2 regions of the Peribacillus sp. TH16 genome follow, and region 2 is predicted to be linked to the other one. Evidence: predicted binding sites of a transcription regulator. Region 2 holds the regulator's gene; the other holds the start of a gene.
What was found. The regulator Rex, encoded in region 2, represses fermentation and respiration genes when NADH is low (regulators of the CRP and FNR family bind a similar motif). The targets are predictions, from matches to a motif close to TTGTGAAATATTTCACAA.
Positions count from the first base shown of each region.

Region 1 (5,862 bases), on a different contig from region 2:
TTACTCTAAGGTATAAATCTATCAGCTTTTTCGAAACTATTTAGGCTACTTTCCGTCCTTCGATACGTGCTTCTTTCACTTTCCCGTTTGCAGGGACGATATTGAAAACAATATTCAAGAAAATAGCAGTCAAACTTCCTGCCACAATTCCGTTATCCGTTAAAATTTGGATACTTTCTGGAATTTGAGCAAATAGCTCAGGAACAACCGTTACCCCAAGGCCCATACCTACTGAACAGGCGATAATCAATAAATTTTCTTGGGAAGCAAAGTCTACTTTGCTTAACATTTTAATTCCTGCTGCAATAACCATTCCGAACATGGCTACCATCGCTCCGCCTAAAACAGATGAAGGAATAATGGTCGTGAACGCACCTATTTTAGGAACAAATCCGATCAAAATCAGCATACCTGCTGCTGTATAAATAACATTTCTTGTCTTAATACCGGACAATTGTATCAGACCGACATTCTGTGAAAATGCCGTATAAGGAAATGCATTAAACAACCCACCCAACATGATCGCAATCCCCTCAGAACGATATCCACGTGCTAGATCATCTTCGGAAATCTCTTTATCTGTAATTTCCCCTAATGCATAATAAACACCTGTTGATTCCACTAAGCTAACTATTGCAACCAATGTCATTGTAATAATAGCTGTAATGTTAAATGTCGGAGTTCCAAAGTAGAAAAAATGAGGTAAATGCAACCAAGATGCACTTGCTACTGAGCTAAAATCCACTTTCCCCAGGAAGAAAGCTACAAATGTTCCGACTAGTAAACCTAATAAAATAGAAATAGAACGCACAAATCCCGTTGAGAATTTATACATAAAAATGATAAATAGCAATGTTCCAAAACCAAGACCCACATTATTCAAGGCACCGAAATCAGCTGCACCTTGGCCGCCCCCCAGATTGTTAATCGCAACTGGAATAAGCGTGATTCCGATAATCATAACTACTGATCCTGTAACAACAGGAGGGAAAAATCTTGCCAACTTACCAAAAAACTTACTTATTATAACCACAATCAATCCTGAGACCAAAATGGCTCCATAAATGGTAGTGACTCCATATTGGGTACCAACCGCAATCATTGGGCTAACTGCTGTGAATGTGCAGCCAAGAACGACTGGAAGCCCAATTCCAAAGAATTTATTTTTCCACACTTGTAATAAGGTTGCTATACCACACATTAAAATATCAATCGATACTAAATAAGTTAACTGCGCTGCCGTTAAACCCAACGCCCCACCGACTATCAGGGGAACAACAATCGCACCTGCATACATCGCAAGTACATGTTGTAATCCTAAAGAAGCAACTTTTATTGGTGATTGGTTAGACATTTACTGTTGCCCCTTCCTGTTCCTCAGCGAATGTTATCTCGCCGAATTTCAACTTTGCGATTCGAGCTAGAGATTCCACTTGGAAGCCTTGTTCTCTGAGATCCTTTCCACCACTTTGGAAAGCTTTCTCAATTACAATCCCGATTCCGGCCACTTCTGCTCCAACTTGGTCACAAATATCCGCCAAACCTCGGGCTGCTTGACCAACTGCAAGAAAGTCATCGATGATCAATACCTTATCACCTGCTTCAATATATTTATTGGACACCGTGATTGTATTCGTTTCTTGTTTAGTAAAGGAATGAACAGATGCTGTCACTAAACCTTCAGTCAAAGTCAGTGATTTACGTTTACGTGCAAAAATTAGCGGAACTTCTAATTCTAAGGCCGCCATCAGTCCAGGTCCAATCCCTGAAGATTCAATCGTTAGTACTTTTGTTATTTCCTTATGTTCAAAACGTTTCACAAATTCCTTACCGATTTCTTTCATCAGGATAGGATCCATTTGGTGGTTTAAGAATGAATCTACTTTTAAAATATCTTCTGATAAAGCTTGACCCTCGGACAAGATTTTTTCCTTTAAAAGTTGCATGAAGGTTCCTCCCAATCTTGGATGTTTATTTAACCCATAGTCATGCAGATGTTTCCCGACAAATAAAAAGCCCAAGAAACATTGCAGCACTTTTTTTAGAGTGAGGCAATATTTCTCGGGCATAAATGAAAAAGGACTCAACAAAACCCTTTCATTGTGCGACAAGATCTATTACTCACCCATAGTCGAATTATTTACGGTAATTCGGTAGAAACTTGCAGGCCATATCCCTGCTATTATACGAGTGAAACTTTATATTTTTGTAATATATGAATTATAACAACGCTTTCTCTATTTGAAAAGGTATTTTTAACAAAAACCGAACTTTCACTTTAAATAACAAATGATCATTCGTATTTTTAGAAAATTTAGAAATTGACTGATCGTTTCATAGGATTTTTTCCTACCATCTATGTGTGAAAAAATCCAGACTATATAATCTTCACAATTTTTTCACAACTTGATACACATCAAAAGCAAATTTTTATACTTACAAAAAGTAACGATTGAACAATTTGTGAAAAGAGAAAAAGTGGATTCTAATTTAAAAGGTACACTTGCTTCTGTTTTAATACTAGGAATTATTCTAATTATTGTATGGGTCAGCATCTATTTTATTTTTGTAAATCGTTTAGGTTAATTGAGGAGGAGAAATAATGCACATGCACAAGTTTGAAAAGGTTTGGTTGATTTTCGGTACAGTAGCCCTGCTAGTTTTCTTGACAGTGCTTGGGGTTAGTGCTTTCTATCTAGGGAATCAACCTCCCAGCTGTTTAGTTACAATTGATCCTGAAAAAGTGGAGGTCACTGCTCCATTTAATGCCCCTGGCTTACATGAGGTCACAGGAAAAGATTGGGACTATGAATTAGTGTTTGTAGCTTCTGCCTTTTCGTATAGTCCTGCAAAAGTGGAGATCCCTAAAGGTTCAACTGTCAAGGTTATCGCAACATCAAAAGATGTTATCCATGGCTTTGAGATAGCTGGGACTAACGTTAATATGATGCTTGAACCTGGATTCGTCAGTGAATATACCACTAGATTTAATAATGAAGGAGAAAATTTGATTATTTGCAATGAATATTGCGGGGTTGGTCACCACATGATGAGCTCGCGAATCGAGGTGGTTTCAAAATGAAAAAAACGGCTGAAAATGAAAAAGTTCACCCACTGGATGCAAAACTATCCATGGCTCATTTCTATGTAGCCATTATTGCTTTAGCACTTGGAGGATTTGCAGGATTACTTCAAACTTTGGTTCGCTCAGGCAGAATGGAATTACCTGCCGGTATAACGTATTATCAATTACTTACGGTTCACGGAGTTTTACTTGCTCTGGTGCTAACAACTTTCTTTATCATAGGATTTCAGCTATCAGCAATTAGTAAAACAATCGGTCCATTGTCCACCCCTTCCAGAATTGCAGGCTGGATTGGTTTTTGGACAATGACACTCGGCACTGTTATGGCCGCTGTTATGGTTTTATTAAATGAAGCATCTGTCCTTTATACTTTTTATGCACCTCTTCAAGCGCATCCTATTTTCTATGGTGGCTTAACACTTGTGATCGTTGGCAGCTGGATTAGTGGTGGAGCCCTTATAGCGGCATACCGCAAGTGGAAGAAAAACAATCGCGGCCAAGCAAGCCCCTTATTAAGTTTTATGGCTGTTGTAAATACTCTACTTTGGATTGTTGCTACTATCGGAGTGGCAGCTACCGTGTTATTTCAAATTCTCCCATGGTCATTAGGCTGGGTGGATTCTATTAACGTTTTAGCAAGCCGAACTTTATTTTGGTATTTCGGGCATCCGCTCGTATATTTTTGGTTGCTACCAGCTTATATGTGCTGGTATGTAGTGATTCCTAAAGTCATTGGCGGGAAAATTTTTTCAGATTCATTGGCTCGAATGTCTTTTATTCTTTTCCTGCTTTTCTCTATCCCTGTTGGACTTCATCACCAATTGCTAGAACCCGGTATCGATCCTGCCTGGAAGTTTTTACAAGTGACTTTAACCTTCTTGGTCGTTGTTCCATCTTTAATGACTGCCTTTTCTTTATTCGGATCTTTTGAACAATACGGACGTTCTCAGGGTGCCCAAGGGATATTCGGTTGGTTTAAGATGCTACCTTGGGGAGATGCGCGTTTTACCGTTCCTTTTATCGGAATGGCGGCTTTCATACCAGCAGGTGCCGAAGGCTTAGTCAATGCCTCAAACCAATTAAACCAGGTTGTCCATAATACTATTTGGGTTACAGGACATTTTCATTTAACGTTGGCGACTTCCGTAATCCTAACTTTCTTTGGGATTTCATATTGGCTCGTTCCCCATTTAACTGGACGCACCTTAACAAATAAATTAAATAAATTAGCGATTATTCAAGGGGTCTTTTGGGCAATTGGGATGTCCTTTATGTCTGGGGCCATGCATATCGCTGGATTGCTGGGAGCACCTCGCCGCTCTTCGTACTCCACTTATGGAGATTCCACACAGGCACTTGATTGGATTCCTTATCAAATCGCCCAAGCTGTAGGTGGAACCATACTCTTTATCGGGATTATTTTATATATCATTATTTTTATACAGTTATCCTTCTTTGCTCCAAAAGGCAACGAAGAGTTCCCTGTTGGTGAAGTTACTGATAAAGCCGAAAAAACGCCTCTCGTTTTTGAAAATTGGAAATTATGGCTTGGAATAACTGCAGCACTCATTCTCTTTGCGTATACAATTCCGTTTATTGATATTCTCCAAAATGCACCACCGGGATCAAAAGGATTTAAATTATGGTGATAATCCTACACAATAAAAAAACCTTGGCAGATTTGCCAAGGTTTTTTTATTTGAAGATTTTATTTAATTTTATAAACTTCCTTATACTTACTTTCAAGATAATCTATTAAATACTGCACGTTTAAGCCTTCACCTGTTGTTTCTTTCAAAATCTCAAGCGGCTTTTTAGTTTTTCCGAATTTATGTATCTTTTCATTAAGCCATGTTCTAATTGGAGCAATATCACCGGATGCCAACAAATCATCAAAATCAGGCAAATCTTTAAGCATAGCCTGCTTGATTTGGGCCGCATACATATACCCTAATGCATAGGATGGGAAGTAACCAAAGCTGCCGTCTGACCAGTGTACATCTTGTAGAACGCCCATGGCATCATCTTCAGGTACAATCCCTAAGTATTCCTTGTATTTTTTATTCCAAACCTCCGGTAAATCCTTCACTTCAAGCTCTCCATTAAAAAGTGCTTTCTCCAGTTCATAACGAATCATAATATGTAAAGGATATGTCAGTTCATCAGCTTCAATACGGATGAAGGACGGTTTTGATTCGTTAATGCCACGGTAAAAGTCATCAAGTTTCACATCAGCAAATTGTTCTGGTGCATACTCTTTTAAAAGAGGGTATTTATTTTTCCAGAAACTATAGTTTCGTCCAATAAAATTTTCAAAAAACAATGATTGTGATTCGTGGATTCCCATTGACGTCCCATCATCTAGCAGTGTCCCCGTTAACTCTTCAGCGATATTCTGCTCATAAATAGCATGTCCACATTCATGAATCGTACCAAAAATCGCCCCTCTAAAATCATATTCATCATAGCGGGTCGTCACCCTTACATCACCTCTGTTGATTCCAGTCGCAAAAGGGTGGACTGTTTCATCCAACCTTCCAGCCTTGAAATCGTATCCAAGCTGTTTTAAAACTCGAAGATTGAGTTGATGCTGTTGTTCTTTCGGGAATTCTTTATAAAGGAAAGCAGTTTCAGGTTGATGCTTACTCTCCGCTATTTGTTTTACTAGAGGAACTATACTTGCTCGCAGTTGACTAAATACCTTATCAAGAATGTCAACGGTCATACCTGGTTCATACATATCTAATAGGGTATTATATTTCTGACCCTCATAACCC
Region 1 covers NZ_JAEKEM010000009.1:812,634-818,495, forward strand. The annotation lists gene JFV29_RS17875 (nucleobase:cation symporter-2 family protein) at 41-1,354, opposite strand; gene JFV29_RS17880 (xanthine phosphoribosyltransferase) at 1,347-1,946, opposite strand; purine riboswitch at 2,109-2,210, opposite strand; gene JFV29_RS17885 (cytochrome c oxidase subunit II) at 2,603-3,082, shown strand; gene JFV29_RS17890 (b(o/a)3-type cytochrome-c oxidase subunit 1) at 3,079-4,734, shown strand; gene JFV29_RS17895 (carboxypeptidase M32) at 4,794-5,862, opposite strand, start outside.
Region 1: JFV29_RS17885 (cytochrome c oxidase subunit II) is a predicted target of Rex. The motif match lies at 2,388-2,405, and genes of this name have one in related genera.

Region 2 (5,862 bases):
TGATTACTTCGCCGCCTGTAAGAGCTGCGATGTCTTCAAGCATTGCTTTACGACGATCACCGAATCCAGGAGCTTTAACCGCAACTGCATTGAATGTTCCACGAAGTTTGTTCACAACAAGAGTTGCAAGCGCTTCGCCTTCTACATCTTCAGCAATCAATAATAGTGGTTTTCCTTGTTGAACAACTTGCTCAAGTACAGGAAGGATTTCTTGGATATTCGTTACTTTTTTATCCGTGATTAAGATATATGGATTGTCTAAAACAGCTTCCATTTTATCTGAATCAGTAACCATGTAAGGGGAAGCATATCCACGGTCGAACTGCATACCTTCTACAACGTCCAATTCAGTTGTGAAACCTTTAGACTCTTCGATTGTGATGACGCCGTCGTTACCAACGCGTTCCATAGCTTCAGCAATCAGTTGGCCTACTTCTTCATCAGCTGAAGAGATAGCAGCAACTTGTGCAATCGATTCTTTGTTTTCAACAGGTTGAGAAATGGCTTTTAATTCTGCAATCGCAGTATTAACCGCTTTTTCGATTCCTTTACGGATACCCATTGGGTTAGCACCAGCTGTTACGTTTTTAAGACCTTCACGGATCATTGCTTGCGCTAGAACCGTTGCAGTAGTTGTACCGTCACCAGCTACGTCGTTTGTTTTGCTTGCTACTTCAGCAACCAATTTCGCACCCATGTTTTCGAATGCATCTTCTAATTCGATTTCTTTAGCGATTGTTACACCGTCATTTGTGATAAGCGGTGAACCGAATTTTTTCTCAAGAACCACGTTACGACCTTTTGGTCCAAGCGTTACTTTAACTGCATCTGCAAGTGCGTCCACACCACGAAGCATTGAGCGGCGTGCTTCTTCACTAAATTTAATTTCTTTAGCCATTTATAAGTACCTCCCTAAAATTTTAAGAAAATTTTCGTTCAGTTAAGTATGATGTATAATTAGCCAATAACAGCTAAAATGTCGCTTTCACGTAAAATTAAGTATTCAGTATCTTCGTATTTCACTTCAGTACCAGCATATTTTGAGAAGATAATTAGATCGCCTTGGGCAACCTCTAAAGCAACACGTTCGCCATTTTCAAGAACACGGCCCGTACCAACTGCTACGACCTTACCTTCTTGTGGCTTTTCTTTTGCAGTATCAGGAAGAACAATACCGCTTGCCGTTTTTTCTTCAGATTGAACTAGTTCAATAATAACGCGATCACCTAATGGTTTTAACAAGTGAAACAACCTCCTCATATTCTCTTGATAATTTGCTTTGTGATTATTAGCACTCTTCATCATCGAGTGCTAACACATTTATAATATTAAATAAACCGAGCCTTTTTTGCAAGTATCTTATCGAAAATTTTTTATTAATTTCTGATAAATTCCGGGTATACTACTTTAGGATAATGTTTCTTTTAACAAAGGAGATGAAATGTTCTCTTATGCGTACGTTTAAGTGGAGTTATGTCTCATTATTTGATACCATTTTGGAGTATACGTTTAGAGATTGTCCCCATGTCAGGACCGTTATAAGAGAAATGGCGGACTAAAATAAAAGGAGTTTTCATTTTTGAAAAAAGAATATTGGTTCGTCATCATCACTTACATAGCCATGCAATTATCCAGTATTGTTGGGATGCCTATTTTCATGCTGATTGGATCTTTAAGCGAAATGCCTGCTGATGAACTCAAAGTTAAAGCAGCAGCATACTGGATTGTATTCAGCTTTCTCGCAGCTCTAACACTGATTTTAATTTTGATGAGAAAAGATATGAGGGAAAGGATAGACACACGTAATCAAGCTTCAATCCCTACGTCTATATTGTGGGCGATAGCAGGTGTATTTCTGGCACTTATTGCTCAAAGCCTAGCTGGAAGCATTGAACAAATGCTCGGGGTGAAGTCTGAATCTGAAAATACGCAGAATCTTATTTCACTCATATATGAAGTCCCAATGGTCATTTTCGTGACTTCAGTAATTGGACCTATTTTGGAAGAAATCCTTTTCCGGAAAATCATTTTCGGATCACTTAATAAACGCTTTAATTTCTTTATTTCTGCTTTAATTAGCTCAGTTATTTTCGGCTTGGCGCATGGTGAACTCGAACATCTTCTTTTATATTCAGCAATGGGCTTCACCTTTGCATTTCTTTATGCGCAAACCGGTCGTATCCTTGTGTCGATGGTGGCACATATTGCAATGAATACCCTTGTTATCATCCTTCAAGTGTTTTATAGAGATGATATTGAGAAGATGCTAGATACTGCACAGGCCTTTATCGGAGGTTTATTATGAAACGTCGTCAATCACCACTATTTATCGGTATCATCTATGCAGGCTTAGGGGCTCTTTTTACGGCTATCGCAATCCAAACCGTCAATTCAACAGGATGGGGAATCTTTGCCTACATACTCGTACTTATTGCAACTCTTGACTTTGGGTCAGGGTTACGTATGATCATGATGCACTTTAAAATTAAATCCGCAAACAATAAGAAGAAAAAATAAAAAACGCTGCGAAGACGCAGCGTTTTTTTATTCCTCTAATGCAACTTCTTCTACCACAGGATAATGCTTTAAAAAGTAGATGAGGGACTGAAGCTCTACAGCCAGGTCAATGTGGTGAACTCTTATGGACGGCGGTACAGTCAGCCGAGCAGGAGTGAAATTCAATATTCCTTTTATATCAGCTTTAACTAAACGATCGGTTATCGTTTGAGCCACTTGGGCAGGTACTGTCAAAATAGCTGCTGTAATATTATTTTCCTGCAAAAGCGTATCTATTTGGTCCATATGATAGATTGGCACATCAGCTATTCGCTTTCCAACCTTATCTTCAGAAACTTCAAATGCCATTTCAATTTTTGTATTATTATTTTTCAAAAAATTGTAATTTAAAAAAGCGGTCCCTAAATTCCCTACTCCAATTAAAGCGACTTTTGTCAATTCATCTTGATCTAGTGTTTTTCTGAAGAAGGATAGTAAATAATTTACATTATAGCCGTAGCCCTTTTTTCCAAGCGCGCCAAAGTAGGAAAAATCACGGCGAATTGTAGCCGAATCAACTTTTACAGCTTCGCTAAGCTCTGCCGAGGATACTCTTTGTTTACCTGAGGAATGTAAGTTCTTTAAAAATCGATAATATAAGGGCAACCTTTTGGCCGTTGCCTGCGGTATCTTTGGGTCATGGTTCATCGTTCTTCCCCGCCTTCACACATGCTTTTCAAACTTATTCTTCTTTATCTGTTTGATTCAACTGTCTTTTGTAATCGCTACTAGACACCCCACCTGTTTTCTCCACTAAAAATGTAGGCCCGATTACCATTCCTTTATCAATAGCCTTACACATATCGTAGACAGTTAAAGCGGTCACAGATGCAGCTGTTAACGCTTCCATTTCAACACCTGTACTCCCTTTTGTCTTGGCTTCTGTTTCTATTTTAAGCCTATAACCTTGTTCTTCTTTTACCCAATCAAAGGCTATATTGACCCCTTGTAGAGAAATAGGGTGACACATCGGGATTATATTGGATGTATTTTTGCTTGCCATGATGCCTGCAACCTGTGCAACTGACAGAACATCACCTTTTTTCATTTTCTGGTTCGTGATTTTTTCATATATTTCATCGTTCAATAAGATACTCGATTGAGCTGTTGCCGTCCGAATGGTTTCAGGCTTCGCACTCACATCAACCATTTTAGCTCTGCCTTGTTCATTAAAATGCGTTAAGTCCCCCATTAATAACCCCTCCTAAATCATACACTATTATTCCACATTATGTAACAGCTTGTTTTTGCTTAGACCTCAGCTGTTGCCGATAATTACTATAATACGTTACACTAACAATAATCAATTGAGGTGAAAATTTATGATTTTATTACAAATCAATCAACTATCCAAATATTACGGAGCTGAACTTATTTTATCAAATATGAAGCTCGAAGTTCAAAATAAAGATCGAATTGCCCTAGTTGGCCGAAACGGCGCTGGAAAATCAACTCTGCTAAAAATCATAGCCGGACAACTTTCCCATGATGGCGGCGAGATCATCAAACCCAAAGGCGTCACTATTGGCTATATGGCACAGGATACAGGTTTAGAATCCGAACTTTCCATTTGGAATGAGATGCAGACTGTATTCAAAGACCTAATAGAGCAAGAGAAAGAACTGCGCCGACTTGAGGCCGAAATGGCCAAACCTGACACTTTTGATAACGAAATACTTTACCAAAAGGTGTTAAATGAATATGACACTTTACAGGTAGCCTTTAAAGAAAAGGGGGGCTATCAATATGAAGCAGATATCCGTTCCGTATTACATGGTCTTCAGTTTGGTGACTTTGACTATTCCACTCTCATTTCCACGTTGAGTGGAGGCCAAAAAACACGGCTTGCATTAGGAAAGCTGCTTTTAAAGAAGCCCGATATATTGATTCTCGATGAACCAACAAACCATCTGGATATCGAAACTCTCTCCTGGCTTGAACAATATTTACAAAGTTACCAAGGTGCTGTACTTATTGTTTCCCATGACCGCTATTTTCTAGATAAAGTTGTAAACCAGGTGTATGAAATTTCAAGAAATAATATGAAAAAGTACTATGGTAATTACAGTTCTTACTTAGAAGGAAAAGCGGAAGATTATGAACGGGACATGAAGCAATTCGAAAAACAACAAGGTGAAATCGAAAAACTGCGTGACTTTGTTCAACGTAATATCACAAGAGCTTCGACCACCAAAAGAGCGCAAAGCAGGCGCAAGCAGCTCGAAAAGATGGACGTATTGGACAGGCCACAAGGTGACGAAAAATCTGCTAATTTTTCCTTCCAAATTGAAAAGCAAAGCGGAAACGAAGTACTTCATCTTCAAAGCTTAGCTATTGGTTATGAAGGGGAAACAGTATCTAATAATATTAACTCTCGGATGACAAAAGGAGAAAGTATTGCCCTTGTCGGTCCAAATGGCGTTGGTAAATCGACGTTATTAAAAACGATTATATCCAAGCTGCCTGCAATTTCTGGCGATTTCCGTTTTGGAACGAACGTCGAGGTCAGCTACTACGATCAAGAACAGGCCAATTTGATTTCTAATAAACGCGTACTAAATGAACTATGGGATGAATATCCCCTTAAACCGGAAAAAGATATCCGCACAGTACTTGGTAATTTCCTTTTTAGTGGAGATGATGTATTGAAAACCGTTTCGACACTAAGCGGTGGTGAAAAGGCACGGCTTGCTTTAGCCAAAATGATGATGGAAAAAGGGAATTTTTTAATTCTTGATGAACCAACGAACCATTTAGATCTCGACAGCAAATTAGTGCTTGAAAACGCTTTGATAGATTATCCAGGAACCATTCTTTTCGTCTCACATGACCGTTATTTTATTAATCGAATTGCAACAAAGGTCATTGAGCTATCCAAAGACGGCAATGAAGAGTTTCTCGGCGATTATGATTACTATGTAGAGAAGAAACAAGAGCAAGCAGAAATTGAAGCACTCGAACAACAAAATAAATCGACCAATGTGGAACTAATCGTCGAAAAGACAAACTACAAAATTGATAAAGAAGCAAAAAAAGCAGAACGCCAGCGAAAACGCCGTATCGAGGAAATCGAGTCAGCCATGGAGCTACTCGAAACTGAAATAAACGAGTATAATGAGCTCCTTTGTGACCCAAACGTCTTCCAAGACCATGAGAAGGTAATGGAAGTTCAGACAAAGCTTGATAAAGCACAGGAAACTTTAGATCAGCATCTTGAAGAATGGGCTGAATTAGAAGAATAAACAATCGGACCGAGTTATTTAACTCGGTCTTTACATGATGTTTTGAAAAGATCGACTCAAAGTT
Region 2 covers NZ_JAEKEM010000011.1:214,724-220,585, reverse strand. The annotation lists gene groL (chaperonin GroEL) at 1-898, opposite strand, end outside; gene groES (co-chaperone GroES) at 958-1,242, opposite strand; gene JFV29_RS29700 (CPBP family intramembrane glutamic endopeptidase) at 1,580-2,305, shown strand; gene JFV29_RS29695 (YdiK family protein) at 2,302-2,517, shown strand; gene JFV29_RS29690 (redox-sensing transcriptional repressor Rex) at 2,545-3,204, opposite strand; gene moaC (cyclic pyranopterin monophosphate synthase MoaC) at 3,239-3,748, opposite strand; gene JFV29_RS29680 (ABC-F family ATP-binding cassette domain-containing protein) at 3,879-5,798, shown strand.